One region of the Nocardia sp. NPDC050697 genome, then DNA from elsewhere that is predicted to be linked to it. Evidence: riboswitches for the same ligand, from Rfam matches in the RefSeq annotation. Region 1 holds a riboswitch; each other region holds the start of a gene.

Region 1 (10,117 bases):
CCCGCGCTGCGGCAGACCGACGACCGCGTCGTGCTCGACGTCATGCAGCGGATCAACGTCGTCATCATCAATCCCTGGTTCCTGATCGCGTTCCTCGGGACCATCGGATTCACCGGGCTGGCCGCGGTGCTGCACCTCGGCCAGGAGTACCGCGCGGTGCTGCTCTGGATCGCAATCGGATTGGCGCTCAACGTGTTCGCATTCATCGTCACGATCGCGCTGAACGTTCCGCTGAACAACATGCTCGACGCCGCGGGCGACGTGAACTCGATCGCCGACGCGGCCGGGCTCCGTAACGATTACGAATCCCCGTGGGTGCGTTGGAATGTGCTGCGCGCGGTTCTGCACACCGCCGCGTTCACGGTGCTCTGCGGCGCACTGTTCGTCGCCGGAATTCGGCACGCCGAGCACGGTTGAGCGCGGTATACCGATTGCGGCAGAGACGTTTTCGACTGGAAGCGTGTACGGAAGCGGTGGCGCGGGCGTTTTTCTCGCCCGCGCCGTTTCGTGCGCGGGTGTATTTTCCCGGGGCGGGCGGCGGCGGGCGCGGCAATTTCCGCGCGGTGCCCCGCCCCGCCGCCGGTGCGCCGGAAATTCCGCCGGACCGCCCGCACGCACGCCGCTCGGGCCGCCGGGAACGATCCGGCCCGCCCCGGCGTTACACCGGACGACAGCGGCAGGCTTCGCGGCGTGTGGCCCGGCCCGAGCCCGGTCCACGGCCCCGTTCGCTCAGAGCGGAACGGGGCCGGAAACGAATCCCCCACCCGCGGCGTTGGCAAGGGTGACGATCGTGTCAGCCGGCCGCAATAAGGTGGACCGGAAGCGACACGACCCCCTGCCAACTAGAGTGGAGTCGGAGGCTGCGAGCCCCGGGCTTCATGGCAGGCTGACGTGACACCAGTCCAGCTGGAAGCGTCGATCGCCGGATTGTCGGAGCAGGAGAGTGAGGGAGCGATGTTCGAGAGGTTCACCGACCGCGCGAGGCGCGTCGTGGTCCTGGCCCAGGAAGAGGCCAGGATGCTCAACCACAACTACATCGGCACCGAGCACATCCTGCTTGGGTTGATCCACGAGGGCGAGGGCGTCGCCGCCAAGTCCCTGGAGTCGCTCGGCATCTCGCTCGAGGGTGTGCGCAGCCAGGTGGAGGAGATCATCGGCCAGGGCCAGCAGGCCCCGTCCGGGCACATTCCGTTCACCCCGCGGGCCAAGAAGGTGCTGGAGCTGAGCCTGCGCGAGGCGCTGCAGCTCGGCCACAACTACATCGGCACCGAGCACATCCTGCTCGGGCTCATCCGCGAGGGCGAGGGCGTCGCCGCCCAGGTGCTGGTCAAGCTGGGCGCCGACCTCAACCGGGTGCGTCAGCAGGTCATCCAGCTGCTCTCCGGCTACCAGGGTGGCAAGGAGGCCGTCGAGTCCGGCACCCGCGGCGAGACCGGCACCCCGTCCACCTCGCTGGTGCTCGACCAGTTCGGCCGCAACCTGACCCAGGCCGCCCTCGAGGGCAAGCTGGATCCGGTGATCGGCCGGGCCAAGGAGATCGAGCGGGTCATGCAGGTGCTGAGCCGCCGCACCAAGAACAACCCGGTGCTGATCGGCGAGCCCGGCGTCGGCAAGACCGCCGTCGTCGAGGGGCTGGCCCAGGCCATCGTCAACGGCGAGGTGCCGGAGACGCTCAAGGACAAGCAGCTCTACACCCTCGACCTGGGCTCCCTGGTCGCGGGCAGCCGCTACCGCGGTGATTTCGAGGAGCGCCTGAAGAAGGTGCTCAAGGAGATCAACACCCGCGGCGACATCATCCTGTTCATCGACGAGCTGCACACCCTGGTCGGGGCGGGCGCGGCCGAGGGCGCCATCGACGCGGCCTCGATCCTCAAGCCGAAGCTGGCCCGCGGCGAGCTGCAGACCATCGGCGCCACCACCCTCGACGAGTACCGCAAGTACATCGAGAAGGACGCCGCCCTGGAGCGCCGGTTCCAGCCGGTCCAGGTCGGCGAGCCGACCGTCGAGCACACCATCAACATCCTCAAGGGGCTGCGCGACCGGTACGAGGCGCACCACCGCGTCTCCATCACCGACGGCGCCCTGGTCGCCGCCGCCACCCTGGCCGACCGGTACATCAACGACCGGTTCCTCCCGGACAAGGCGATCGACCTGATCGACGAGGCGGGCGCGCGGATGCGCATCCGCCGGATGACCGCGCCGCCGGATCTCCGCGAGTTCGACGACAAGATCGCCGACGCCCGCCGGGAGAAGGAGTCCGCGATCGACGCGCAGGACTTCGAGAAGGCCGCGCGGCTGCGCGACAAGGAGAAGCAGCTCGTCGCCAAGCGCGCCGAGCGGGAGAAGCAGTGGCGCTCGGGTGACCTGGACGTCGTGGCCGAGGTCGACGACGAGCAGATCGCCGAGGTGCTGGCGAACTGGACCGGCATCCCGGTCTTCAAGCTCACCGAGGAGGAGACCACCCGGCTGCTCCGCATGGAGGACGAGCTGCACAAGCGGATCATCGGCCAGGAGGACGCGGTCAAGGCCGTCTCCAAGGCCATCCGCCGCACCCGTGCCGGGCTGAAGGATCCCAAGCGGCCCTCCGGCTCGTTCATCTTCGCCGGCCCGTCCGGCGTCGGGAAGACCGAGCTCTCCAAGGCGCTGGCGAACTTCCTCTTCGGCGACGACGACGCGCTCATCCAGATCGACATGGGCGAGTTCCACGACCGCTTCACCGCCTCCCGGCTCTTCGGTGCCCCTCCCGGGTACGTGGGGTACGAGGAGGGCGGCCAGCTCACCGAGAAGGTGCGGCGCAAGCCGTTCTCGGTGGTGCTGTTCGACGAGATCGAGAAGGCGCACCAGGAGATCTACAACACCCTCCTGCAGGTCCTGGAAGACGGCAGGCTGACCGACGGCCAGGGCCGCACGGTCGACTTCAAGAACACCGTGCTCATCTTCACCTCGAACCTCGGCACCTCGGACATCTCCAAGGCGGTCGGGCTCGGCTTCGCGCAGTCCAACAACGCGGGGTCGAACTACGAGCGGATGAAGCTCAAGGTCAACGACGAGCTGAAGAAGCACTTCCGGCCGGAGTTCCTGAACCGCATCGACGACGTGATCGTCTTCCACCAGCTCACCAGCGAGCAGATCGTCGAGATGGTGGACCTGATGATCAACCGGGTCGCCACCCAGCTGCGGAACAAGGACATGGCGATCGAGCTCACCCCGCAGGCCAAGAGCCTGCTGGCCAAGCGCGGGTTCGACCCCGTGCTCGGGGCTCGGCCGCTGCGCCGCACCATCCAGCGCGAGATCGAGGACCAGCTGTCCGAGAAGATCCTCTTCGGGGAGATCGGGGCCGGGCAGACGATCGTCGTCGACGTCGAGGGGTGGGACGGTGAGGGGTCCGGTGAGGATGCCAAGTTCACCTTCGCCGGGAAGGCGAAGTTGACCAAGTCGGTCGACGAGACGCCGGAGGCTGTTCTCGCCGGGGCCGGCGAGAGTTCTTCCGCCGAAGCGTCGGGCGAGTAGTCCCTAGCTCGGGAATGGCCCGCTCCCCTCCGGGGGAGCGGGCCATTCCCGTTGACAAGGGAAAATCTATATCCGGGGGCTTCGCCCCCGAACCCCCACGGCGGCTCCGCCGCCCCCGCTGGGCCTCGCCGGCAGGCGTAGGGGTTCGGGGGCGAAGCCGCCGAGTAGTAATCCCCTTTCCTCGCTGGCAGGCGTGGGGGTTCGGGGCGAAGCCACCGAGTCGTGATCCTCTTTCCTCGCCGGAGGCGTCGGGGTTCGGGGGCGGAGCCCCCGAGGGATCAACCTTCTTCTTTTTTGGGGCCGGGGACGGCGGCCAGCCGGGTCTGGGCGGGGAGCCGCGCCGCTACGCGGAATCCCCCGCTCGGGCGCGGCCCGGCGGTGAGCGCACCGCCCAGTTCGTGCGCCCGCTCGCGCATACCGATGATCCCGTCCCCACCGCGCGGCCCCGGGGTGCGCGGGGGAGGAGCCGCGGGCCGGCTGTTGTCGACGGTGATATCGACCGAATCAACGGCATACCGCAACGTCACCGTCGCCTCGGCCCCCGGCGCATGCCGCTGCACGTTCCGCAGCGACTCGACAACGATCCCCGCCCCGACGGCATCGATCGCCGCGGGCAGCGGAGCAGCGCTCCCGATCACCCGATACGTCACCGCGACCCCGGAGCTCCGAGCCCGCTGCATGATCCCGTCGAGATCATCGAGGCTCGGCGCATCCGGCTTGGGCGCGGGCTTCGGCGCGACCACCTCGGCGGCCTCCCGCCGCGGTTCCCTCGGCGGCCGGGCCAGGAACCCGGCCGTCCGCCCGAGCAGCCCCTCGTCCCGCGGCGGCCGGTCGTCCCCCGCTTCCGGCTCCTCGACCCGCACTCCGGTCCGGCGCAGACTGCTCAACAGCTCCTGCGCGTCCTCCAGCGCGGCCCGGCTCGCCGTCTTCACCGCCGCCAGCGCGACCACCACCTGCTGCGGCTTGCGCTCGGCCAGCTCCAGCGCCAGCCCGGACTGCTTGTTGATGGCGGAGAGGCTGTGCACGACCACCCCGTGCAACTCCTCGGCGAGCGCGAGCCGCTCCGCCGCGCTCTCCCGCTCGCGCTGCGCGATCCCCTCCCACGGCTCGGCCTCCTCCAGCCGCTGCGCGTAGCGGGCCAGCTCGGTGCGCTGCCGCAGCAGCTCGGCGGTGCCTGCCAGCGCGACGGCCCAGCCGAGCGCGCCGAGCGCCTGCCACCCGTCGGGCTCCCGGCCGAGCAGCGCGGGCAGCGGCCAGATCATGCACAGGTAGGCCACCGGGATGGCCGGGTAGGTGTACCGCGGCGGCGCGACGGCGGCCGCGGTCAGGAAGGCGGCGGCGGGCGCGGCGAGCGCGGGCAGGTAGTGGTGTCCGAGCAACGGATAGGCGATCGCCACCGCGAACACCACGTACAGCACCGGCAGCGGGTGGTACCGGCGCAGCACCAGCGCCACCGGACCGGCGATGAGCAGCGCGGTTCCGAGCGCGTCGAGCGGGTCGGTGGCGACTTCGCGCAGGTCGAGCGCGAAGCCGAGCGCGAGCTGCAGCACCGCGACCCCGCCCGCGAGCCCCCAATCCCACACCACCGAACCGCGATTCGTCTCACCAGGCGCTCTCACCCCGCCAGACTATGCGCCGCGGCCGCCCGGCGCGGCAGGAGTCCACACCCCCGTGGCGCACACCGCGTACTCCGGGCACACCGCCGGTGACCACGGGTATGGTCTCGGGATGGTCGATCAGTCGATTCGTCTTCCGGATCTGTCCGCCCGGCCGCACGAGCTCTCGGTGGAGCGGGTCATGTCCGCCTCCGCCGGACTGCTCTTCGCGGCGTGGACCAGGGGCTTCGATCTGTGGCTGGCGCAACCTGATTCGCTGCTGCTCACCGGCGAGGTGAATACCCCGTTCTTCTTCGAGACCGAGAACGGCGGGGTCAGGCACCCGCACTACGGCCGCTTCCTGCGCTTGGAGAACGAGCGGCTGGTGGAGCTGACCTGGGTGAGCGCGGACACCCGTGGCGCGGAGACCGTGGTTTCGGTGCAGTTCGTCCGGCAGCCGCGCGGCATCCGGCTGCGGCTACGGCACTCCGGCTTCGCCGACATGGCGGCGCGGGACGCGCACCGGGAGGCGTGGCCCGCGGTGCTGGAGCAGCTGGACAAGCGGCTGACCGCTGCCGTCGGGTAGTGGCGCGGCGCCGGGGCGAGTAGGTTCGGAGCGCTATTCGCGAACTCCCCGCACTCCCTCCCGAAAGGATCGTGATGCCAACTCGTAGCGCGCGCACCGCGTGGACCGGCGGCCTGCAGGACGGCTCCGGCCAGGTCGAACTGGCCAGCTCGGGCGTCGGCAAGTACGACGTGTCGTTCCCGAAGCGCTCCGCCGACGACGCGAACGGCGCCACCAGCCCGGAGGAGCTCATCGCCGCCGCGCACTCCTCCTGCTACGCCATGGCGCTCTCCGCGCAGATCGCCGCCGCGGGCGGCACCCCGGAGAGCCTGGACGTCACCGCCGACGTCACGCTCGGCCCCGACCCGGCCGGCGGCTTCCGGATCAGCCGGATCGCGCTGACCGTGCGCGGCAGGGCGGCCGGGATCGACGCCGACCAGTTCGCCACCGCGGCCGCCGAGGCCAAGGCGGGCTGCCCGGTCAGCAAGGCGCTCGCCGGTGTCTCCGATATCGCGCTGGACGCGACCTTCGAGTCCTGACCGGCCCGGCGGCGCTCCCGCACCGGGGGCGCCGCCGGATCAGGCGAACCAGCGCCGGGCGGCCGGGGTGTACATGGCGGGCACCGCCACCAGCACCGCGAGCACGTGCACCGCGCGCACCCCGGCGAGCAGCAGGCCGCTGGGCCCGAGTTCGGCGAACGGGTCGGCGAGCGAGTCCGCCGAGAGCAGCCTGGCCGCCGGCTCGACGACCAGCGAGGCCACCCCGGCGACGCCGATACCAACGGTGAGCAGCGCCCGCGCCCAGCGGTCACCGTGCACCATGCGCAGCACCACCGCGAGGACGAGCAGGTAGAGCGCGCCGCGCCAGAGCAGCGGGGCGGCGCCGGTGTCGCCGACCCGGGCCAGCCCCTCCAGCACGCCCGCGCCGAGCGCGGTGAGGAATCCGGCGCAGGCCACCCGGACCGGGCGTGGCGCCGCCGGACCGGTGGCGGGAAGGATGAGCGAACGGGCAGTGTCGGCCATACCGCCGACACTGCCCGTCGCGTAGCGAACCGCGGATCACGCCGCGGTAGCGACCCCTTCCCCTACCGGGGTACGGGGTGCGGCCGCGAACTCGGTGAGCGCCGCGAACAGCAACCCGAGCGCGACCCACAGCGTGCTGGAGACCGCCAGCGACGACACCCGGAACTCCCATAGCAGGCTGGCCGGGAAATCCGCCCCGACCTCGTTCACGCCGGGGAGCAGCACGTACCCGAGGATCACCACGACCACGAAGGCCGCGACCCCGCCGATCAGCCGCACCGAGCGCAGCTGCCCGGCCAGCAACCGGTAGCCGTAGGCCGCCGCGGCGACCGCGACCAGCCCGAGCAGCACGGCGGCCACCCAGAGCCAGGTGCGTTCGTCGATCGTCTCCGGATCGCCGACCGCGGGCGGATTCGCCGGGTACTTGAAGAACGGCACCGCCACGATGGCGAGCCAGCCGGCCAGCGCCACCGCGAGGCCGGAGAGCGGCCCGGTGCCGAAGCGCCGCAGCAGGTGCACCGCCGCGCCGACGAGCACGCCGAACGCCGCGCCGGCCAGGCCGAGCGCGAGGAACTGCCCGGCCTTCTGCCCGCTCCGGCTGACCAGCGCCTCGTCCTCGTCGTGCGAGTGCCCGGCCGGTTCGCCGGTGTGCGGATGGGCCGCGGCGGCCGCCTCCTCGATGGCGATGGCGGCCTCGACCTTGGGTTCGCCGACGAAGTAGCCGACGGTGGCGGCGAGCAGCCCCGCGAGCACCCCGGCGAGCAGCCCGCGCAGCAGCAGGGTCCTCCGGGATTCGGTCAGTGGCACGGCAGGCCGAGCAGGTGTCGTCCGTCGTGCATCAGCTCGTGCAGGTACATCCCGGAGCGGGAGACCGCGCCCTGGTCGAAGCCGACCAGGTAGAGCGTGAGCAGTGCGAGCAGGACGACGCCGACCGTGACCAGAACGGTGGCGAGTGATTCCGAGACCCGGGATGCGGGGGAGTGCGCGATGGCCATGTAGTTCCTCCTGGGGCGTACGCGTCCCCGTCGTGGTGGCGCGACGATGCCGGTGTCTGGCTGTGAACAGTGGCGCGACCGCTCCGGAGTCTCACCGGATTACCGCAGCACCCTCGCTTCTTCCACGGAAACTGTGACATCGCAAACCCCCCTCGTCAACAACGGTGACGAGGGGGGTGGCCGCGACCCGGGTCAGCCCTGCGGCTTGCCCGCCACGTCGAGCACGACCTCGAACTCCAGCAGCGAGGCCCCGGTCGCCACCGGCTTGCGCGCCTCGCCCGCGTGCGCCTCCCGCGCCGGGCCGTCCCGCCAGGCCGCGAAGGACTCCTCGGACTCCCACTGCGTCACCACGAAGTACCGGTTCTCGCCGGCGGTGGGGCGGAGCAGCTGGAAACCGAGGAAGCCGGGGGAGTTCTCCACCGCGTGCGCCCGGTGCGCGAAGCGCTTCTCCAGCTCGGCGCCGGCGCCCTCGGGAATCTCGATCGCATTGATCTTCACAACAGCCATGGCTCCAACGTAGCGGCTCGCGCCGCCTACGCTCGGTCCCCATGCTCTACGACGAAGGCGGCACGGGGGTGCCCATCCTGTTGCTGCACGGGCTCATGGGGAGCGCGCGAACCTGGAGCGACCAGCTGGGGTGGCTGCGCGAGTTCGGCCACGTGTACACCTTCGACGCGGCCGGGCACGGCCGTCCGGCGCCCGCCGAGCCGAGCACCGAGGCGTTCGTCGCCGATCTGGCCGCGGCCACCGCGGCGCTCGCCGAGCCCATGGTGCTGATCGGGCACTCCATGGGGGCGCTGCACGGGTGGGTCTTCGCGGCCGCGCACCCGGAGCGGGTGCGGGCTCTGGTGGTGGAGGACATCGCGCCGGATTTCCGCGGGCGCACCGCGGCCGGGTGGGCGGCCATGATCGAGGGCTGGCCCCAGCCCTTTCCGGACGAGGACGCGGTGCTCGGCTATTTCGGCGAGGTCGCGGGGCGCTATTTCCTGCGCGCATTCCGCCGCGATGCCGACGGATATCGGCTGCACGGGGCGGTCGCGACATTCCGGGATATCTCCGAGGAGTGGGGCGGCCGCGATTTCTGGGCGCAGTGGGCGGCGCTGCGGATTCCGGCGCTGCTGCTGGAGGGGGAATTCACCATCACGCCGCCGGGGCAGATGCGGCGCATGGCGGAACGGGCGGACACCCGCTACGTGTGGGTCGAGGGCGCCGGTCACCTCGTGCACGACGAGCAACCTCAGCGCTACCGCGAAGAGGTGCAGTCGTTCCTGCACGACGTCCTCGCACGCTGAGCTCGGCGGGGTAGCCGCGGTAGGCCCGTTGCGCTACCGCTCCCCTTCGCCGGCCAGGGCGAAGCGCCCGTCCGAGGTCTGCTCGACCAGCCCGTCCACGAGCAGCGAGTCGAGCGCCCTGCCACGCTGCCCCGGATCCCGCGGCCAGGCGAGGTCCAGCCGCAGCCGCTCGACCGGCCCCTCGGCGGCGCGCAGCACGTCGAGCAGCCGCCCGCGCGCCTGGCGGTCGGTGCCCTCGTACTTCTGGGTCTTCCGCACCACCTCGGCCGCGGGCCGCCCCGCGGCGACCCACGCGCAGCGCGGCAGCGGGCAGGCATCGCAGGCGGGCGCGCGGGCCGTGCAGACGGTGGCGCCCAGCTCCATGAGCGCGGCCGAGAAGACCGCCGCCCGCCGCACCGGGGCGGGCAGCAGCGCCTCGGTCTCCGGCAGATCGCGCGGCGACGGATTCCCGGCATCCCCGAGCCCGTGCACCGCGCGCGCCACCACCCGGCGCACATTGGTGTCGACCACCGGCACCCGCTGCCCGTAGGCGAAGCAGGCCACCGCGCGCGCCGTGTAGGCGCCGATCCCGGGCAGCGCGAGCAGCGCCTCGACATCGTCGGGCACCGCGTCGCCGTACCGCTCGGCCAGCACCGTCGCGCACTCGTGCAGCCGCAGCGCCCGGCGCGGGTACCCGAGCTTGCCCCAGGCCCGCAGCACCTCGGCCTGCGAGGCGGCGGCCATGGCCGACGGCACCGGCCAGCGGGCCACCCACTCCCGCCAGATCGGCTCCACCCGCACCACCGGCGTCTGCTGCAGCATGATCTCGCTCATCAGGATCTGCCACGCCGTCACCCCCGGCCTGCGCCAGGGCAGGTCCCGCGCGGTGGCGGCGTACCAGTCGATCAGCACATCGGTGTCGATCGCGCCGTAGGCCGGCAGTGTGCGCGCGGCGGCGCCTCTCCTCACGGTTTCCCACCTCGTCCTGCACAATGGTCGCTATGCCTGGATCCAACCCGATCAGTTCGTGGAAGTCCCTGCGCGAGGGTAACGACCGCTTCGTCAACGGCACGCTCGAGCACCCCGGTCAGGGGGCGGCGGACCGCGCGAAGCTGGTGGAGGGGCAGCACCCGACCGCAATCCTGTTCGGCTGCGGCGA
Region 2 (10,117 bases), on a different contig from region 1:
TGGAATACAACCGGTGACGTCACGGCTCCTCACCACCTCGAACACCGGGTGCAGGGCCGCGACGGGCAGCACCGCAACCGCGCCGGGAACCTCGGCGGGCGGTCTGCCTCCACGCTCCCTGCCGAGTGCGTCCACGGCCGGCGAAGAAACTCGGCGGTGACAGGGTCCGGCCATCGGCTTACCCGGCAGGGAACCCCTCCCCTTCTCCGCCGTGCCGTCCTCGGCGATGCACGGACATCGGACCCGGCTCGTGGGTTCCATCACCGAGCGCACGGCCCGGAAATACCTGTCCGAGCCGCTGCATTGAATATGAGCCGACAAGCAGAGATCAGCTGAGCTCGGATAGGAAGGCGGCGGCCATGGACCTCGGACTCGGATCCAGGTCGGGAAGCGGGCGTGAGGGACGAAGCCCCGCCCGGGCCTCGGGCTACACGGGGCGGGGTGGGCGGTGACCATGGCGACGACATGGTTCGTGCGGCTGGGGCTCGGCGACCAGGTAGCGGTGCTGGCCGACCCGGCCGCGCCCTTGTCGCCGGGGCTGGTCGCGGCGGTGTGGTCGGCCACCGAACCGGTCGTCGTCCCGCTGCGGCCCGGTGACGAGACCTCCACCGCCTACCGCCTCGACCCCGCGATCGTCATCATGCTGACCCGGCGCCGCGACCGGCTCCAGCACTGGTGGAGCGAGCTGCAACCGGACCAGCAGGCGAGGTTGCTCGAACACCGCCACGACTGGCTGCCCGAGTCCTACCGCCACATCCTCGCCGACGCCGAAGGAGTCCTCACCCAAAGCACCTGCCCCGAAACCGGTGCCACCCGGCTCCGAGGCTCCCCCCTGACCCGAGTGTTCCTGGAATGGCAGGCCCGCCGCGCCGCCGCTGCCCCCTGAACCGTCGCGCGTATCGTCGGCAGCGTCGTGCTCATCCACCGGGCCGGTGACCCGGCGGGTCACAGCAACCGGGCGTAGGCGCGGCCTTCCCGCATGCCGAACTCCACGCGGCGGGGAAACGGTGAATTGTCGGAGTTCTGGGTCCGCGCGATCGCCGCGATCGCCCAGTCGTGCAGCGACTCCGGCAACCGATGTCTCGACCCATCACCGCAGCCGACGAAGGGATCACCGTGCAGAGCCGGCGCGGTGATCCCGACCTCGACGACCTCGACCACGACGGGGCCGTGCTCGAGCGCCAGCACCGGCAGCCGTCAACCTTCACTCATGTAGCAACCGTAACCGACCGCCCCGGTCCCCATCCATCGGAGTGCGACGACGAGGCGGCCGTGTGGTCCCCTGAGTGCCGGTGACCGGTTGTCCTCTATTCGACCGACATGGCAACTATCCGGCTATCCAACGTGGTGGGGGTGGGATAGAACGGTGCCGAGCGCTCGCCGCGTGCTCACGGGGCGGGTGCGGCCGCGTCCCAGCTCATTCTCTGCGGGTGGACGACACTCCCCCGAGCCGGGGCGCGGCCATCCACTCCGCCGCCGGGCGCGAGCCCGCCCGCGCCCGGCGGCGCGTAACCCGGTGTCCCAGGGGACAACCCCTCGTCCGCGGGGGCTGCTGCGGGGCACCCGGGAGTAGGGTCGGTGGCGGCGCGGCCGGGAAATAAGCAGCCACGGCCGCGCCACCCGGTTACGGGGTGGTGCCGCCGGAGCGCATTCGATCGGTCACAGGTCTTCTGCCCCGGCGGCACCATCCCGGCCGGAGCCCCGCGGCGCGCTCACCCGTTGGTGGGCTGCTGCGTAGGAGAACGCGCGCGTTGGCGATCCCGGCCCTGCCGGTCCCCCGCCGAGTGCGACCGATCGCTAGACATTCGGCGTCGGTGCAGTGTTTACACCGTCAGGGTCGGGTTAGACCGTGCGCAACGTCCGCCCCGCTCATCCCGGGCCCGACCTGCGGTGCGAGCGGGCGGACGGGAGCGCCCCAGGTGCGGCCGTCCAGCACAGTGGCGGCCGATGATCCGGGGCTGCTCCACCCCAGCCCCCCTACCTGCGGACCGGTGCCGGCGATGCACACGGTGAACACGTGAACGGTCCTCGACCGGTCTCCCCCGGCAGGGGCCGCGAACGGCCCAGCACCGAGCTGTTCTCCCTCCCAAGGATGGCGCCACCCCGCCGGATCGGTGGCTCCGCTGTGCTGAGCCGTCCCACCGGCAAGGGCGTCATCGCAAGCGCTGCGGCCATCCGCGCCACTCCCCCTCCGGTGTCACGCGACCGTAACGGTGGGTCAACTGGACCATCCCGGGCGTCGGACCACGCACCTGGACTCACTCCCTGACCCGATCCGCCGGACCGTCACGACGACCATCGAGCCGCTCGTTGACCCGTATTCACCTCGGTCAGTCATGCAATTCGGAGTACCCGGTAGCATCTGCGCTGCGGTCGACGAGGGAACACCGGTGAGAATCCGGGGCTGACGCGCAACGGTAACGGCTCACAGGGCCGGAGCCCGACTACTCGGCGATCGCGGTTTCCGCTTTTCACGGCTCCGCGGCTGAGCCCTGATCGAAGGGTCGACGCCCCATGCGTTCGCTAGGTGCGCTGTTCGCGCTGTCCATTGCCCTCACCGGGTGCGCAGTTCCCGGAGACACCGAGGACAGGGCCGCGGCGCCCGGGTTCCCGCTGACGATCGAGAACTGCGGACGGTCGGTGACGGTGGCGGCCCCGCCGCAGCGGGCGGTCGCGCTGAACCAGGGCTCGACCGAGATCCTGCTGTCGCTCGGGTTGGCCGATCGGATGGTCGGCACCGCGACCTGGACCGATCCGGTGCGCGCGGATCTGGCCGACGCCGCGGCACGGGTGCCGCGGCTGGCCGTGAACAAGCCGTCGCTCGAGGTCGTGCTCGGCGCCGAGCCGGACTTCGTCTCCGCCTCCTTCGGCGGCACGCTCGGCACCGGCGGTGTCGCCGACCGCGACAAATTCGACCAGCTCGGGGTGCCGAACTACCTCTCCCCCACCGACTGCGAGGGCCGCACCTCGAGCGTGAACTCCGACGGCGGCCGCAGCGAGCCGCTGCGCATTGACGCGGTCTACACCGAGATCTGCGAGCTGGCCGCGATCTTCGCGGTGCCTGAGCGCGGCGAGGCCCTGGTCGCCGCGCTCCAGGCGCGGATGGCGGCCGCCACCAAGACGGCGGGGGTGAGCCTGGCGTTCTGGTTCTCCGATATCCGCACCCCCTACATGGCGGGCTGCTGCGGCTCCTCGGGCATCATCGCCGGCGCGACCGGCGCGCGGAACGTCTTCGCCGACACCACCGACGAGTGGCCGCAGGTCAGCTGGGAGAGCGTCACCGACCGCGACCCGTACGCGCTGGTGCTGGCCGATCTGAGCCGCCGCACGATCGACGGCGACGCCCTGGACAGCAAGATCGCCTTCCTGGAGTCGCACCCGGTCACCCAGCGCATGGCGGCCGTGCGGGAGAAGCGCTACGTCGTGGTGGCGGGCGCCGACCTGAACCCCTCGCTGCGCACCGTGGACGGCGTGGAGAAGGTCGCGGCGGCGCTGGCGCAGTGGGGACCGGGGCGCTGACCCGGCGCGGCGGGCCAGCGGTGGCGCTCATGCTGACCGCCGGGATCGCGGTGCTGGTGGTCTCGATCGCGATCGCACTCACCATCGGCCCCGCGAACCTGTCGGTGCGTGAGGTCTACGCGGTGGTCGGCGAGCACCTGGGGTTCGGCGCGGCCGAGGTGAGCCGGATCAAGGACGGCATCGTGTGGGAGCTGCGGCTGCCGCGCACCCTGCTGGCGGCGATCTGCGGCGCCGGACTGGCACTGTGCGGGGCCATCATGCAGTCGGTGCTGCGCAATCCGCTGGCCGACCCGTTCGTGCTCGGCATCTCCTCCGGCGCCTCGACCGGCGCAGTGCTGGTGGCGGTACTCGGCATCGGCGGCGGGGCGATCTCGCTGGCGGCGGGAGCATTCGGCGGGGCGCTGGCGGCGTTCGCGCTGGTGCTGATCCTGGCCGCCGCGGTGGGTGGCGGGACCGCGCGGATCGTGCTGGCCGGGGTCGCGGCCACCCAGCTGTTCTCGGCGCTGACCTCGTTCATCGTGGTCTCCAGCGCGGATGCCGAGCAGACCCGCGGGATCCTGTTCTGGCTGCTCGGCTCGCTCTCCGGGGCGGATTGGGGCGATGTCGCGGTGTGCGGGTCGATCACCGCCGTGGGGCTGCTCGTCTGCCTGAGCCGGGCCGCCGCATTGGACGCCTTCACCTTCGGCGCCTCCGCCGCGGCGACGCTCGGTATTCCGGTGCGGGCGACCAGGGCGTTGCTGCTCGGGGTCACCGCGCTGATCACGGCCGCGCTGGTGAGCGCGGCGGGGGCGATCGGGTTCGTCGGGCTGGTGCTGCCGCACGCGGCGCGACTGGTGGTCGGCGTCAAGCACAGCAGGCTGCTGCCGGTGACGGTGCTGGCGGGGGCGATCTTCACGGTCTGGGTCGATGTCGCCGCGCGCACGGTGTTCGCGCCCACCGAGGTCCCGGTGGGCGTGGCGACAGCGCTCATCGGCGTACCCGCCTTCATCGCACTGCTCTTCCGGAATCGGGCGATGACATGACGCTGCGCGCGGAGGAGCTGCGGTGGACCCGCGGCGGGAACCTGGTCCTCGACGGGGTCACCGTCGCGCCGGAGCCGGGCGAGACCATTGGGGTGCTCGGCCCGAACGGGTCGGGCAAGTCCTCGCTACTGCGGCTGCTCAGCGGGGTCGGCACGCCCGACGGCGGCCGGGTGCTGCTCGACGGCGACGACATCGCCGGGTGGCGGCGCGGCCGGATCGCCCGGCGGATCGCGGTCGTGGACCAGCACGCCGACACCGAGGTCGACATCACCGTCGAGGACGTGGTCGCGCTCGGGCGCATCCCGCACCGGGGCGTCTTCGGCGGGGACGCCGCGGCCGACGCCGAGGCGGTGCGCCGGGCGCTGAAGCACACCGCCATGGCCGACAAGGCCGGGAACCGCTGGCACACCCTCTCCGGCGGTGAGCGGCAGCGCACCCAGATCGCGCGGGCACTCGCCCAGGAGCCCCGTGAGCTGCTGCTCGACGAGCCGACGAACCACCTCGACATCCGGCACCAGCTCGACCTGCTCGCACTGGTCACCGCGCTCCCGGTGACCTGCTACATCGCGCTGCACGACCTCAACCTGGCCGCCATGTTCTGCGACCGGCTGCTCATCCTGGACCGGGGCCGCATCGTCGCCTTCGGCGCACCCGCCGCGGTGATCACCGCCGAACTCGTCGAGCGCGTGTACCGGGTGCGCGCCCGCATCGGCACCGACTGCGAGCACGGCCACCCGGTGGTGTCGTTCCGTCCCGGTCCTTGACCATCCCCGATTCAGAAGGTTCCCGATGAAATCACCCTGCATCGCGCTCGCGATCGCGCTGCTCTGCACCGCCGTCGCCTGCGGCGCCCCCGAGCCGGGCACGCCGGACAGCGCCGCCCCCGGTGGCACGAACTACCCGTTCACCCTGGACAACTGTGGCGTCGAGGTCACCTTCGACGCGGCGCCCGAACGGGCCGCCTCGCTGTACCAGGCATCGACCGAGATCCTGCTCTCCCTCGGCTTGGCCGATCGCATTGTCGGCACCTCGACCTGGTTCGACCCGGTCCTGCCCGCCCTGGCCGCCGACAATGCGAAGGTCCCCCGCCTCGCCGACAACGACCCCTCGCTGGAGACGGTGCTCGGCACCGAACCGGATCTGGTCACCTCGGCCAGCGCGCACACCTTCACCCCGGCTGTCGTCGCCGAGCGCGCCCGCTTCGCGCAGCTCGGCGTCGCCACCTACCAGTCGCCCTCGGTCTGCGCCGGGGCGACCGTCGAGGGTGAGAACGTCTCCCGCACCGCGCCGCTCGGCATCGACACACTGTTCCAGGAGATCACCGATCTGGCCCGGATCTTCGACGTGCGGGATCGCGGCGCACAGCTCGTCGACCAGCTGCGGGGCAGATTGCAGGCGGCGACGGCACGCGCCGACAGCCCCGGCGAGCCGACCGTGGCGTTCTGGTTCTCCGGCATCAAGACGCCGTACATGGCGGGTTGCTGCGCGGCCCCCGGGCTCTACGCCCGCGAGGTCGGCGCCCGCAATGTCTTCGCCGACGCGCGCGAGGACTGGCCCGAGGTCGGCTGGGAGGCCGTCGTGGCCGCCGACCCCGATGTCATCGTCCTCGCCGACCTCAGCCGCAAGCGCATCGACGGCGATGCCCTGACCACCAAAACCGCGTTCCTCGAGTCGAATCCGGCCACCTCTCGCATGCGCGCGGTGCAGAACCGGCGCTACGTCGTCATGACCGGATCCGAACTCGACCCCGGTATCCGAGAGATCGACGCCATCGAGAAGCTCGCGACGGGACTCGCGGCGCGATAGGCCGTTGACGGCTCCCAGCAGCTCGAGGTCGCTGTCGACGGACGCGGGACGAAGATCCCGGGCATCCGCCATGCCTACGGTGCGGCGGAAGCCGACCGCCGGCCGCTCGGCTGGCACGATCGTCGGCAAGGAGGTGACCGTGGCCGAGGCGACCGACCTACCCGTGGGAGTGCGCCGCGAAGCCGCCCCGCCGGAGCGGACGGTGATCGTGTGGACCACCCGGTCACTGCCCGTCCTGTTCGACCTCCTCGACAGCATCGGCTTGCTCGCCGCCCGGCTCGCACCGGGTGACACCGAGGACTTCATTGCCGCCTCCGGACCACCGATGCTGCTGCTGGCCGATCCGGCGCTACTCGACGAACCCGCGACCGCCGTGCTCGACCGCCTCCGCACCCGATCGGGCGCACCGCGGGTCTGCGCGCTGGCCGGTACCGACACCAGCGCCGCGAGCCTGCTCACCGCCATGCGCACCGGGCTCACCGACGTCATCGACCCCGCCGATCCGGCAGCGATATCCGCGCTGCTCGGCCCCGCCGCCGGGCGAGAGCGGGTCCTGGCGATCGGCGCCCACCCCGACGACGTGGAAATCGGGTGCGGAGCCGCACTGGCCCGCCACGCCCTGTCCGGGAACCCGGTCACCGTGCTCACCCTCAGCCGCGGCGGGGTCGGTGGCAACCAGGAGCAGCGCCGCGGCGAAGCCGTCGCCGCCGCGATCACCCTGGGAACACAGCTGCTGATGGCCGACCTGCCCGACACCCGCCTCGGCGAAGCACCCGAACTCGTCGAGATCATCGAAGGCGTGATCGCGCACCTGAACCCGACCACCATCTACACCCACTCCGAGGCCGACAACCACCAGGACCATCGCGCCACCCACCGCGGCTCGATCATCGCCGCCCGCCGCACACCGCGCGTGTTCTGCTACCAGTCCCCCTCCTCACGCAACGCCTTCGCCCCCACCCGCTTCATCCCGTGCGCCGACACCCTCGACACCAAGCTCGCCGCCCTGGCCTGCTACCGATCCCAGTCCACCCGCCACTACCTCGACCCCGAACTCGTCGTCGCCACCGCCCGCTACTGGGCACGCCAGTTGCCCGCCCAGCGCTACGCCGAGCCCTTCGAAGTCGTCCGCGACACCGAACTCCAGTGAAGGGCCGCCGATCACAATGCTCACCGGAGCGCGATGCCGCCCACCGGCGCGTAGAGGAAGCCGTAACTGTCGCGCAGCAGGTGCCCGTCGTCGGAGCGCACCGCGTAGTTCACCGAGTAGAGCCCGGCGGGACCGAGGCCGCGCAGCACGGTCGAAACCTGCCTGCCCGAGACCACGGTCTCGGTCTGGTACTGCACGCCGTCCGGGCCGGTGACGGTGACCGAGGCGTCCTCGGGCAGCAGCGACGCGGCGAAGGTCAGCGTCACCTGCTGCGGGACCACGGTCACCACCGCGGCCGGCCCGGGGTCGGTGCTGCTCAGTGAGGTGTGCGCGCCTGCAGCGCCGATCGGTGCGAGGATCGCCCCCGCTGCCGCCACCGTCAGGACCAGCGCCCGCTACCACGACCTCATACCCGCATCACTCCCTCGAACGATCCCGATTGTCTCCGGGCCGACAGTCTGTCCCGAAATGGCCCGGTAGCAACAGCATTGCGGTCGCCGTGGGCGCAATCCGGTCCGGTCGGGCTTCGCAGCGTGCAGCCGCATCTCGCCGTATCGGCGGTGTGCCGACGGGGTCATGGATTGCTTGCCGGTCCTCCATGAAAACCGGTTTGACACGCTGCGAAGTCCGCGGGGGCCCTCTCCCGTGAGACCTCCCGGACAGTGAGTCGCGCGCCAGCCCTTTCCGGTTCCCGTGTGCGCTGGATTTCCGCGGACTGGGAACTTTCGTGCTTCCCCGCGCGACTACGTCGACCGGGACACCCGCGTCCCGAACCCGACGGGAGGCGATGTGTCCACAGGTGTAGGCCCAATTCCGCGCCGGGTGGCATGGGGCGAGGCGGCAGTGATCGCCGCGGTGATCGTGGCGGTGGTGGCCGGGTACGACGGCGAGCTGCCCTACCGGGCCATCGGCATCCCCTCCCCTGGCTCGGCGCAGATTCTGCCCTCCATCGGGCTGCGGGTGCTGGCGGCGGTGGCCGGTTCGCTGGTCTTCGGGTCGGCGGTGTTCGCGGTGTGCTGCACCGCGTTCGGCGACCGCGGCCGAATCGACGTCACCGGTTTCGCGGCGCTGCGGGTGGTGGAGCGGACCGCGGTGGCGTGGGCGCTGGTGGCAGTGGCGATGGTGCCGATCGCGGCCGCCGATGTCGCGGGGCGCGGTCTGGCGGAGGTGTTCGCGAGCGGCTCGCTCAGCACGCTGATCGGGGTCGGGGAGAAGCCGCGGGCGTGGTTGCTCGTCGCGGTGCTGGCGCTGGTGGTTGCGGTGTTCGCGCGATTCGCGCTGAGCTGGATCCGGCTGGTGGTGCTCGCCGCGGTCGCCGGGCTGGCGACCCTGCCGCCCGCGGTGACCGGCAATGCCGGGGAGGGACCGGGGCACGACTACACCAGTGGCGCGGTGCTGTTCTTCCAGCTCGCGGTGAGCGTGGCGCCGGGGCTGCTGTGGTGTCTGGGTGCGCATCTGGCCCGCGGTGGCGACCATCGCGCGGCTGTGATTCGTCGGGTCCGGGCGGTGACCACGGGTGCCTTGGTGGTGGCGGCGGGGTCAGGGGCGGTGCTGCTCGCGGTCCTCGTTCCGGCCGACGCCCTGCTGACCGGCACCTACGGGCGGCTGGCCGTGGCGGCGGTGGCCCTCGGGTCGGTGACCGGGTTGCTACTGTGGCGGGTGCGTGCCGACGAGCCGCGGTCGACGGCGGTAACCGCGCTGGCGGGTGCCGCTTCGCTCATCGCGCTGGTGCTGGTGAGCACGGCGGCCTGCCTCCCGGCGCCGGCGTTCGGGGATCGGGTGTACACGGCGCACCAGGCGCTGCTCGGTTTCGACATCACCGCGGCGCCTTCGCTGTCGCGGCTGCTGACCTTCTGGCGCTTCGACATGGTGCTCGGCACGGTGGCCGGGGCCGGGGCCGTGCTCTACGCCGTCGCGCTGCTGCGGTTGCGGCGGCGCGGTGATGCCTGGTCGCCGTGGCGGGCGCTGTCCTGGTTCGCGGGCTGCGCGGCGCTGCTGGTCGCGACCTCCTCCGGCATCGGCGTCTACGGCTACGCCCTGTTCAGCCTGCACATGATCGTGCACATGATGCTGAACATGGTGGTGCCGGTGCTGCTGGTACTTGGCGCGCCGATGACGCTGCTGCTGCGGGCGGTACCCCCAGCCGGGCCGGGCGCGCTGCCGGGGGTGCGCGAACAGGTGCTGGCGCTGCTGCATTCGCGTCCGGCGGCGGTGCTCGCCCATCCGGCGGTGCCGATCAGCGCGTTCGTGATCTCGCTGTACGGGCTGTACTTCACCCCCGCGTTCGAGACCCTGATCAAGTACCACTGGGGTCACGTGGCAATGAACGTGCACTTCCTGGTGATCGGCTACCTCTACTACTGGACGATCATCGGCATCGATCCGGGCCCGCGCCGCCCGCCGCACCTGGGCAGACTCGGGCTGCTGTTCGCGATCATGCCGTTCCACGCGTTCTTCGGAGTAGCAGTGATGTCGATGACCACGGTGATCGGCGAGCGGTTCTACCGGAAGCTGGACTTGCCGTGGGGGCTGGACCTGCTGGCCGATCAGCGGATGGGCGGCGGGATCGCCTGGGTGGCCGGTGAGGTGCCGGTGCTGATCGTGGTGGCCGCGCTGCTCA
Region 3 (10,117 bases), on a different contig from region 1:
GGGTCGCGGGCAGCAGGTCGCGGAAGACGCGGGGTTCGGGGACCGGGCCGCCGAGTGCGTCGAGGCGGTGTTCGACGTAGCGGTCCACGTCCAGGTCGGCGCCGTCGGCGAGCCCGCCGCGCAGGGCGCGGTGGGTGCGCTGCTCGAACCAGCGCCGCAGCTCCGCGCCGCCCGGCGGTGCCGGTGCGCCGCGGGTGGGGGTGGCGCGTTCGAGCACCGCGACGTGGTCGGGGAGGAAGCGCTCGGTCCACATGTTCCACTCCGGGTACGGGATGCCGGAGCGCCGGTCGGCGCGGATGTCGAGGTCCTCGTTGTCCGGGTGGCTCGGGGGCGGCAGATTGCTGGTGCGGGCGCCCCCGTCGCCACCGACCGGGACCGAGAGCACGCGCCTGGCATCGCTGCGCCTGCTGGTCCACGGCATGCGGCCGTAGGTGCGCTGAACGGCCGCCGCGAGGGCGCCGCGGCCGGGTGCGCTGAGCGGGAGGCTGCCGAGCAGCGGGTGGGTGGGGAGCGGGGCGCCGGAGCGGGCGAGGCGGTCGGCGCGCTCCAGCATGGCGGGGACGTCGAGGTCGCGGTCGAGGGGGAGATCGGGGAGCCGCAGCCGCAGCTCCGGGAGCAGGCCGGGGAGCCGGTCGGCGATCCAGGCCGCCGCGACGCCGCCCTCGACCAGGGTGAGCGCGCCGCGCTCACGGGGCGAGAGCTCGTGCAGCGCATAGCGGGCGAGTTCATCCTTGGACGGCGCGCACTGCAGGGCGACGCCGCAGGTCAGGGTGGTGCGGGTCCAGCCGGGGGCGGACGGGTAGGGCACCTGGACGACGGTGCCCGCCGCGTTCAGCCCGAACCCGCGGTGCGCGCCGGTGATCAGCCGGGCACCGGAGCGGCGGCGCGCGGCGAAGGCGACCGCGGTGAGCGCGCAGCCGCGCTCCAGCGCGCGGGGATTCACGGGACGGCCCCGTCCGGCGGGCGGCCGATCAGAAAGTGCCGATGTTCTTCATGACCCAGTACCAGAAGGCGATGATGCCGCAGACCAGCACCCAGGCCGCGATGATGCGCACGAGATCCAGCCACATGGGGATTGCTCCGTTCGAGAGTGGTCATCAGCGCTCCATGCTGTGCAGCGCGGTGGTCAGGTAGCTGTCGAGCATCCCGGCCCGCATGGCGCGGTTGTCCGGGGTGGTGGCGAGCAGCGCGTACAGCCCGAGCAGGAAGAACAGCGCCGCGTGGTACGGGTCGATGCCGTCGCGGGTCTCGCCGCGGTCGCGCGCGTTCTCGATCTCGGTGGCGACGGTGGCGATCATCGGGAAGTCCCTGGGATCGCCGTCGCCGCGGTTGGGCGAGAAGTGCACCGCGAGCAGCTCGCGGAACAGGGTGTTGCCGAGCCTGCGCTCCAGCGCGAGCACCAGCCGGACGGTCTCGGCGAGCGCGCCGCGCAGATCGTGCTCGGCGCGCAGGAATCGGGTGAGTTTCTGCGCGAGCAGGGTCTCCTCGCGGCGCTCCAGCTCCAGCAGCACGTGCTCCTTGGTCGGGAAGTGGAAGTAGAAGGTGCCGCGCGCGACGCCGGCGGCCTCGGCGATGGCCGCGATATCGGCCTCCGCCGAGCCGGTGCGCGCGAACTCGGTGATCGCGGCGTCGAGCACGCGATCCCGGGTGCGCAGCCGCTGGGCTTCGCGCCCCTGGGGTTTTCCGGATGCATCGGTCATGACCTCGATCCCAGCAGTACCGCTGACGTGCGTCGACGGCGGGTGGGGGTGGCGAGTGGAAGGTTCTGTGCGACAGCTTCTCCGCGCTGTCGAGTGCCGTTTTAGACTGACATATGTCATCGACATTCGTCAATGGGGTGTTTACCGAAAGGACAACGGGAGGTGTATCGGCCGGTTTACTGTTCGTCGAACAGGTGGTCGTACCCGATGGCGAAGCTCAGGTCCGCGGGGTCGACCAGCACCCGGCGGCGGTCGCCGATGCGCGGGTGCGGGACGCCGGTCGGTATCTCGCAGGCCGCCTCGAAGGTGTCGAAGCCGGGGCCGGTGATGCGGACCCGCAGTTCGGCCACATCGGGGTTCTCGCCGCCCGCGCGGATCCGTACCGCGCGGATCTCGGCCTCGGCCGGGACGGCGGCGGCGTCGAAGCGCCGGGCGGTGCGGCGCCAGCGGTAGGTCTGGACCACGAGGGCGAGGCCGATCGGGAAGGTGACGAGGGCGGGGCACAGCGCGTCCCACAGTGAATCGCTGGTCAGTGCGATTGCCGGTCCGGTGGCTATCAGCCCGGCCGCGAGTACGGCCGTGAAGGCACCCGCGACGGGGCCGATAAAGTCGACCTGAATCACTCGGCCCCCGGCTCAGGTGGCGAGCAGGGGTGCGGCGAGTTCGACGACGGTGCCGGTGTCGCCGACGGTGATGCGGGACTCGGGGACGAGCGCGCCGATCAGCGCCAGCCCCCGGCCCCGGTGCGTGGCGCCCGTGGCTGGTGTCTTCCACGACCCGTGGTCGGTGATGGTCACCCGGACCATGTCCCGCTGCACCCGCGCCTCGAGCAGGATGGGCCGCCGATCCTCATGGTGCCCGTGCTCGACCGCATTGGTGCACGCCTCGATGGCGGCCAGCAGCAGGTCGTAGGCGTGTGCGGGGTCGGTGAGCACACCGGCCAGCCACTCGCGCAGCCTGGTGCGGACCCGGGCCAGCTCTTCGGCCGCGGCGGGGAACTCCTGCCGTAGAGCGCCGGGGGTATCGCCGGTAGCGTTCATCGCCTGACCTTCCGGACCTCAGCGCGGGTGTGCGGGGGTCGTACCCGACCGTAGTCGGTCCACACCCGGCCGGGTACCGCTTCCACCGCGTCACGGCTCCCAGAGGGCTGCGCAGGGGATCGCGGGCAGCGTGTCGGTGAGGTGGTTGTCCACGGTGATCTCGGCGTCCGGGGCCCAGTCCCGCAGGGTGCTCTCGAGGTGTTCGGCCGCGGTGTCGCTGACCCGGTAGTCGAAGGTCGGGCCGGATGCGAACGCGATCCGTATGTGCCTGTCCACGGCTACTCCCAGTCGTGCCCGGCGGCGGGTTCGGACAGGAAGGCGAGTGCCGCGATTTCCGGGAGGCAGTGGTGGCCGGGGGCGTGCCGGTGCCACCGGAGGATGAGTTCGGCGGCTTGCGGGGTCAGGTGGTCGGGATCGAAGCCGCAATCCAGCCATCGCTCGTCCACTGTCACCATGCCGCGCCCCCTGCCCATCGCCGGTCGATTCAACGCCAGTAGACAACGGTTCCGAGCCGGTGGGATGCTGCAATGGCACGCCCAGAGGTATCGGCCCATAGACCCAGAAGACGTTCCACTGCTTGCCATTTCGCGTCCCGGCAACCGGCTGGACACTGTTCCCGCCATACCGGACCGCGCCACCCATTCATCCGCGCCCAACCGGCCCAACCATCAGGAAGAAGCCGCCCACAATGCCCAGTCCGAAGAAGCCCCCGACGACGATCCCGCGCCGCCAGCTCGGCCGTCACCTGCGGGACATGCGCCTCGAATCGGGGATGTCGATTGCCAACGCCGCGAGGCTGATCGAGCGCGGGACCGGCACTCTGCAGCGCCTGGAGAAGGGGGAGGCGGGCCGAATCCGGCTGCTCGACATCCGTGCCCTGTGCGAGGTGTACGAGACCACCGAGAAACTGGACGGGCTCCTGGAATTGGCAAAGGTCGCGGCCTCGAACGAAGGCGAGGGGCTGTGGTGGGACGAGTTCAGCGCCGCGATCCGCAAGGATTTCGAGCTGTACGTCAGCTTGGAGGCGGCGGCGACCAAGCTGTCGGTGTACCGGCCCGACATCATCATGGGGCTGTTCCAAACGCCCGGATATGCGGGGGCTTTGGATAGGCGGTTCTACCCGGACTTCTCCGCGGCGCAGCTCGACCAACTGATGAGCGTCCGCCTCAACCGGCAGCGGATCATTTCGCGGCGGCGTACTCCGGTGCAGGTGGAACTCGTGCTGGACGAGCTGGTTCTCCGGCGCCTGGTGCACAGCCCGCAAACGATGAAACAGCAGCTCTTCGCCCTCGCGGATCTGCCGGCGAACGTGACCATCCGGCTGCTGCCGTTCACCGCTGGCTATCCCCTCGGTGCGGCGCCCGGCCCCTTCATCATCCTGGACTTCGATCGGGTCACGGGCGAGAAGCCGACGGTCTTCGTCGAGGGCTGGCGTGGGAACATGTACTACGACAAGCCGGCGGCCATCGAGCAGTACCGGGAGACATTCGACGGTCTCGCAGCCGCCAGCTTATCCGTGGCAGACAGCAAGCAGGCGCTCCGGCGCATAGCAAGGGAGTACGAGCAGTGACAGCGGACCTATCCAACGCCCGGTGGTTCAAGTCGAGCTTCAGCGGCGGCAGCAACGAGTGCGTCGAGGTCGCTCATTTGGACGATGGTCGGGTTGGCGTCCGGGACTCGAAGAACACGTCGGGTCCTGCGCTGGTCCTTACCCCCGGTGAGTGGGCCGCCTTCACCGCAGGCGTCCGCGGTGGGGAATTCGACCGGTCCTGAGGCGGCGGTGCGCAGCTGTTTCTGTACGTCGGAGCGCCACCGCCGCCGCGCGAGGGGATTACCGAAGGATCCCCCCGCAGTAGGCTGAACCATCGTGAAATACCTCGGATCGATCCGAAATCCCGTGCATGACGGGCTTTTCCTGGTTCTGTGTGATGCGGGGGCGCGGTTCGGTGGCTGGGACGTCCACGGCGACGAACTCGCCGCCGAGGGCAGCGCGCAACTGGTGCTCGACGGGTTGCGCGTCTACGTCGAGGAAGCCCACGGTGACGGCCACCACGAGGTGCGTCGCAGCGACGACGGAACCCTCTGGATCTCACCACCGGTCGAGCCGGGTGTCCGCCCGATTCCGGAGGACGGCCTCGAACACGAGCCACGTACCGAAACCCTTCCGATGGGGTACGTCGATGTGCCGAGCGGAACGCTGGTCCTCGCCCTCGCCTACCCGCCGCTCAACATGACGACCGACGGCGACCACGCCGGCGTTACGCATGGCGAAGGCGAACGCCTCGACGTCGTGGTCAGGCCCGGCGTCTTGGCGATAGCACGCGAGCGCACCGCCGCGGGCCAGACGGTAACCCTGCGTTTCCTGCCGCCGCACGGTGCCTGAGCTGTCGATCGATACGCCTGCACTCGCACGCCGGGGACGACGGCGCCCTTTGCGATCCCATCCGGCTTGGCTATATTCGTCGGTGCAGCTGGTTCGCCGGAGGCGGAGTCGAAGGAGCCCCTGACCCGTCCGATGGCGTCGAAGCCCGCCGAACACATCCGGCGGGTGAGGGGGAACCCGGTGGGAATCCGGGACTGTCCCGCAGCGGTGAGTGGGAACGACAGCCGTCACCCGCACTGGGCACCCGCCTGGGAAGCGACGGTCGGTAGGACCAGCCCCGGGCCCCCGGGGCCGACCCGATTCGGGTCGATGCCCACGAGTCCGAAGACCTGCCCGTTGTACCGGAGACGCCGTCCCCGGTGGCCGTCGCCTCGTGGATCGGGCGCTACGCCGTGTGGACCCGGGCACGGAAACGATGCTTGTCGGGCTCCAGCAGCGTGCGCTCGTTATGGGTGGCGGTCTTTGCCGCTGACTCTGGAGCTCATCAATGTCGAACTCGCGCAATGATTTCACCGCGACTGCGCTGGGGTTTCCGCGCGTCGGGCCCAATCGGGAGCTCAAGCGCGCCACCGAGGCGTACTGGGCCGGGCGCGCCGACGCCGCGAGCCTGCACGCTGTCGCGAAGGAGCTGCGGGCCGCGCAGCTGACGGCGGCTCGGGACGCCGGACTGGATTCCGTGCCGACGGGCACCTTCTCCTACTACGACCAGGTGCTCGACACCGTTGTGCTGCTCGGCGCGCTGCCAGGGCGGGTGGCCGGGATCGCCGGCGACCTGGACCGCTACTTCGCCGCCGCCCGCGGCACCGCCGAGGTCGCGCCGCTCGAGATGACCAAGTGGTTCGACACCAACTACCACTACCTGGTGCCCGAACTCGCCGCGGACACGGTGTTCGCGCTGCACCCGGAGAAGCCGCTGGCCGAGCTGCGCGAAGCGCTGGCGCTCGGCGTGCCCGCCCGCCCGGTCGTCATCGGCCCGATCACCTTCCTGAAACTGGCCAAGTCGGTGGACGGCAGCGACCTGCTGGACCGGCTGCCCGACCTGCTCCCGCTCTACGAGCGGCTGCTCGGGCTGCTCGCCGAGGCGGGCGCGGAGTGGGTGCAGCTGGACGAGCCGTCGCTGGTCACCGATCTCACCGAGACCGAACTGGCCGCGGTGCGGAGCACCTACCGGCGGCTGGCGGTGCTACCGGCGCGCCCGGCGATCCTGGTCGCCACCTACTTCGGGCGGCTCGGCGCGGCGCTGCCCGGGCTGGCCGAGACCGGGATCGAGGGCATCGCCATCGACCTCGTCGCCGGTGCGGACGCGGATCTGGCCGCGGCCCGGTCGATCACGGACACGCTGATCGTGGCCGGAGTGGTCGACGGCCACAACATCTGGCGCGTCGACCCCGACCACGCGCTGCCCCGGCTGACCGGGCTGCGCGACGCCGGAGTCACCGTCGCCGTCTCCAGCTCCTGCTCGCTGTTGCACGTCCCCTACAGCCTGGCCCCGGAGACCGGCCTGGACGAGCGGCTGCGCGGCTGGCTCGCCTTCGGCGCGGAGAAGATCGCCGAGATCCGGATGCTCGCCACCGCGCTCACCGCGGGCGAGACCGAGGCGCTCGGGATCGCGCGCGCCGCGGTGGCCGACCGCAAGGCCGACCCGCGGCTGCGCGTGCGCGCGGTCCGCGAACGCCTGGCGGATCTGGACGCCGACGCCACCCGCCGCGCGCCCGCCGACGAGCGCCGCACCCTGCAGCAGGAGCGGCTGCGGCTGCCGCTGCTGCCGACCACCACCATCGGCTCCTACCCGCAGACCGGCCGGATCCGGGTGGCCCGCGCCGAACTCCGCCGCGGCGCGATCGACCGGGCCGAGTACGACACCCGCATGCGCGCCGAGATCGCCGAGGTGATCGCGGTCCAGGAGGAGATCGGGCTGGACGTGCTGGTGCACGGCGAGCCGGAGCGCAACGACATGGTGCAGTACTTCGCCGAGCAGCTCGACGGCTTCGCCGCCACGGGCAACGGCTGGGTGCAGTCGTACGGCACCCGCTGCGTGCGCCCGCCGATCGTGTACGGCGATGTATCGCGCCCGGCGGTGATGACCGTCGAGTGGAGCACCTACGCCCAGTCGCTGACGAGCAAGCCGGTCAAGGGCATGCTGACCGGCCCGGTCACCATCCTGGCCTGGTCCTTCGTCCGCGACGACCAGCCGAGGGCCGACACCGCGCGGCAGATCGCGCTGGCCATCCGGGACGAGACGCTGGACCTGGAGGCGGCCGGTATCGGCGTCATCCAGGTCGACGAGCCCGCGCTGCGCGAACTGCTGCCGCTGCGCCGGGCCGACCAGGCCGCCTACCTGGAGTGGGCGGTGCAGGCGTTCCGGCTCGCGACCGCCGGCGTCGCCGACGCCACCCAGATCCACACGCACCTCTGCTACTCGGAGTTCGGCGAGGTCATCGGGGCGATCCGCGGCCTGGACGCCGATGTCACCTCGATCGAGGCGGCGCGCTCGCACCTGGAGGTGCTCGACGATCTCGGTGCCATCGGCTTCGACCTCGGCATCGGCCCCGGCGTCTACGACATCCACTCGCCCCGCGTTCCGGGCGCCGAGGAGGTGCGGAGCGCGCTCGCGCTGGCCTTGCAAGCGGTTCCGGCCGAGCGGCTGTGGGTCAACCCGGACTGCGGGCTCAAGACCCGCGGGACCGAGGAGGTGACCGCCGCGCTGCGCAACCTGGTCGCGGCGGCGCGGGCGCTGCGCTGACCTGATCCCGGGGTGGCCCGTTACGGCGGGCCACCCCGCGGGGCATCCGGCTTGCTATCCGAGCGCGCTGCGCACCTTCGCGGCGGCGGCCGGTAGCCGGGTGATCCGGGAGGCGGCGAAGAGCGCCTTGAACTGCCAGCTGTCGTCGCGCGGCAGGATGCCGGCGCGCTGCGTGGCGTCGAGCGCGTCGTAGAGCGTCTCGCCCTCCTCGAGCAGCCCGTTCTCGTCGAAGTGGTACCGGTCGACGGCCGGGCACTGGATGAAGCGGCCGTTGCCGTAGATGGCCGGGGCGCTGCCGTCGTAGGGGTAGAGCCGGAGCGCGCCGCTCCAGTGGCCGCTGCCGATGTAGCGGATCACCGTGCGCACCTTGCGTTCCGGGCTGATGTCGATGTAGATCTGGCCGGGCAGCGGGTCGTAGCGCCAGTCCGGGATGGCGTCGAAGAAGGCCATGTTGTAGGTGACGAAGTCGTCGATGCCGACGATGGTGCGGCCGAAGGTGGTGACGTCGGTGTAGCGCATGTCGGCGGCGTAGAGCTCGTGTTTGTAGCTCATGTCCCGGTCGATCCAGCTCCACCAGTACTTCTTGGCCCAGTCCATGAGCCAGGAGAGGTCGACGTCGAGCTTGCGGTAGAACTCGATCTTCCGCTCGAAGTCGTCGAACCAGGCGCGGGTGGTGGCCTGCAGCTCGGGCTCGGGGATCGCGCGGACCGGGGTGCCGCGATTGGCGTCCAGGAACTCCGGCACCGGGCGGGCCAGCCGCGGGGTGCGCAGGGCCTGCTGGAACTTCTCTTCGGTGAACATCGAACCTCTTCCCCGGGGCGTTTTCCGCTCTATGATGACTCACATGATTCTTGTTGAATCAGGTGATGTCAATGGAACGGCGCTGGGCCGCAGATCTCAGGAGAGGCCGAAGGCGGCGGCCAATGGGGTGGGGTCGCCGGTGATGGCGAGCGCGCCGCTTTCGAGCGCGGCGCCGAGGGTGAGCGTGCCATTGGCCAGTTCGGTGAGGACGGGGATGTCCGCCTCGATCACCGCGCGCGGCGCTTCCGCCGGTCCCACGCGGAAGTCGATCCGCTCCGGGGTGATCGTGAAGCGGAAAGCGGCTCCGCCCGTGCGGAGTTCGTACACGCCGTCCGCCCCGGCCGCGCCCGGCCGGAACCGCGCCTCCATGGCGATCGCCACCAGCTCGGGGTCGACGTGCTGCTCGGGCTCGGGGGCGCCGAGCCGGGGCAGGCCCCAGCGGGAGAGCGCGTGGAAGACCGGGCGCAGCCCCTCGCCGTCGGGGGTGAGCTGGTAGACGGTCGAGGCCGCGGGGGGCGGCAGGGTCGCCCTGGTGATGATTCCGGCGGCGTCGAGTTCCTTGAGGCGCTGGCTGAGGAGGCCGGTGCCGATGCCGGGGAGGCCGTCCAGCAGGTCGGTGTAGCGCTTCGGGCCGAGCAGCAGGTTGCGCAGGATGACTAGCGACCAGCGCTCGCCGAGCAGGTCCAGTGCGTGCGCGACGCCGCAGTACTGGTTGTAGGAGCGCTTGGCCATTCCTTACTCAGAACAATCGAGAGGGGAGTTCGCTCATGACGTCGAACGATGGACAGATTCCGGCCGCGCTGGCGGTCGGCCGGGTGCTGCTCGGGGTCGCCTCGCTGGGTGCGCCGCACGCACTGGCCCGCGCCTTCGGGGCGCGCAGCACGCCGGAGTCGCTGTACCTGACCCGCGTGTACGGAATCCGCGCCCTGGCTATGGGTTTCGGGTATCTCACCGCCGGTGCGGGGGAGCGGGCGCGGTGGTTGTGGCTCGGATTGCTGATCGACCTCAGCGACACCGCGGCCGGGCTCGGCCACCTCCGGCGGCGCGACGTCCCGCTGCGGGCCGCCTGGCCCCTGGTCGCGCTGACCGGCACCTACGCCGCGGCCGAGGCGCTGCGGCTGAGCCGCCGGTAACTCACTCGGCCCCGGCGTCGCTGTGCCGGGCATAAGCGGCTTCACGCACGGTGTCGTCGTCCTCCAGCCCCGCGCCGAGCGCGCCGCCCACCGTGGCCAGCGAACACGTCAGCCACGCCAGCTCCAGATAGTCCCCGATCCCGACCGGGTGCCCGAGCGCATCGGCGAACCCGGAGGGCACCACCAGGAACGCCGCGGCCAGCACCGCGAGCCCGAACAGCGCCAGGTAGAAGGCGCCGACACCGATGAGCACGGTGGCGACGGTCGCGATATTGAACAGCGCCACCTGCTCCCGCATCCGCCGCCCCGGCGCCCGC

Evidence for each region. Region 1 has a riboswitch for cobalamin ahead of AB0H71_RS14705 (CbtB-domain containing protein). Riboswitches for the same ligand answer to the same signal wherever they lie in the genome.
Region 2: linked by a shared signal. The riboswitch ahead of AB0H71_RS18985 (ABC transporter substrate-binding protein) and the one ahead of AB0H71_RS14705 (CbtB-domain containing protein) in region 1 are both predicted to bind cobalamin.
Region 3: linked by a shared signal. The riboswitch ahead of metE (5-methyltetrahydropteroyltriglutamate--homocysteine S-methyltransferase) and the one ahead of AB0H71_RS14705 (CbtB-domain containing protein) in region 1 are both predicted to bind cobalamin.

The regions. Positions count from the first base shown of each region.
Region 1 is NZ_JBFAHY010000003.1:609,496-619,612, reverse strand. It holds gene AB0H71_RS14740 (anthrone oxygenase family protein) at 1-417, shown strand, start outside; gene AB0H71_RS14735 (ATP-dependent Clp protease ATP-binding subunit) at 955-3,510, shown strand; gene AB0H71_RS14730 (histidine kinase) at 3,789-5,129, opposite strand; gene AB0H71_RS14725 (SRPBCC domain-containing protein) at 5,239-5,691, shown strand; gene AB0H71_RS14720 (OsmC family peroxiredoxin) at 5,766-6,209, shown strand; gene AB0H71_RS14715 (hypothetical protein) at 6,249-6,692, opposite strand; gene AB0H71_RS14710 (CbtA family protein) at 6,729-7,499, opposite strand; gene AB0H71_RS14705 (CbtB-domain containing protein) at 7,490-7,687, opposite strand; cobalamin riboswitch at 7,717-7,844, opposite strand; gene mhuD (mycobilin-forming heme oxygenase MhuD) at 7,880-8,194, opposite strand; gene AB0H71_RS14695 (alpha/beta hydrolase) at 8,236-8,979, shown strand; gene AB0H71_RS14690 (A/G-specific adenine glycosylase) at 9,013-9,927, opposite strand; gene AB0H71_RS14685 (carbonic anhydrase) at 9,960-10,117, shown strand, end outside.
Region 2 is NZ_JBFAHY010000005.1:87,219-97,335, forward strand. It holds gene AB0H71_RS18975 (hypothetical protein) at 455-886, shown strand; gene AB0H71_RS18980 (hypothetical protein) at 946-1,188, opposite strand; adenosylcobalamin (AdoCbl) riboswitch at 2,355-2,505, shown strand; gene AB0H71_RS18985 (ABC transporter substrate-binding protein) at 2,515-3,519, shown strand; gene AB0H71_RS18990 (iron chelate uptake ABC transporter family permease subunit) at 3,549-4,541, shown strand; gene AB0H71_RS18995 (ABC transporter ATP-binding protein) at 4,538-5,305, shown strand; gene AB0H71_RS19000 (ABC transporter substrate-binding protein) at 5,331-6,347, shown strand; gene AB0H71_RS19005 (PIG-L deacetylase family protein) at 6,487-7,497, shown strand; gene AB0H71_RS19010 (copper resistance protein CopC) at 7,518-7,874, opposite strand; gene AB0H71_RS19015 (cytochrome c oxidase assembly protein) at 8,287-10,117, shown strand, end outside.
Region 3 is NZ_JBFAHY010000001.1:1,246,188-1,256,304, reverse strand. It holds gene AB0H71_RS06275 (MorD protein) at 1-943, opposite strand, end outside; gene AB0H71_RS06270 (TetR/AcrR family transcriptional regulator) at 1,098-1,700, opposite strand; gene AB0H71_RS06265 (hypothetical protein) at 1,877-2,323, opposite strand; gene AB0H71_RS06260 (ATP-binding protein) at 2,336-2,740, opposite strand; gene AB0H71_RS06255 (hypothetical protein) at 2,831-3,016, opposite strand; gene AB0H71_RS06250 (hypothetical protein) at 3,019-3,195, opposite strand; gene AB0H71_RS06245 (helix-turn-helix transcriptional regulator) at 3,429-4,310, shown strand; gene AB0H71_RS06240 (DUF397 domain-containing protein) at 4,307-4,513, shown strand; gene AB0H71_RS06235 (hypothetical protein) at 4,608-5,123, shown strand; cobalamin riboswitch at 5,270-5,475, shown strand; gene metE (5-methyltetrahydropteroyltriglutamate--homocysteine S-methyltransferase) at 5,611-7,866, shown strand; gene AB0H71_RS06225 (nuclear transport factor 2 family protein) at 7,921-8,667, opposite strand; gene AB0H71_RS06220 (helix-turn-helix domain-containing protein) at 8,764-9,399, opposite strand; gene AB0H71_RS06215 (hypothetical protein) at 9,435-9,800, shown strand; gene AB0H71_RS06210 (hypothetical protein) at 9,802-10,117, opposite strand, start outside.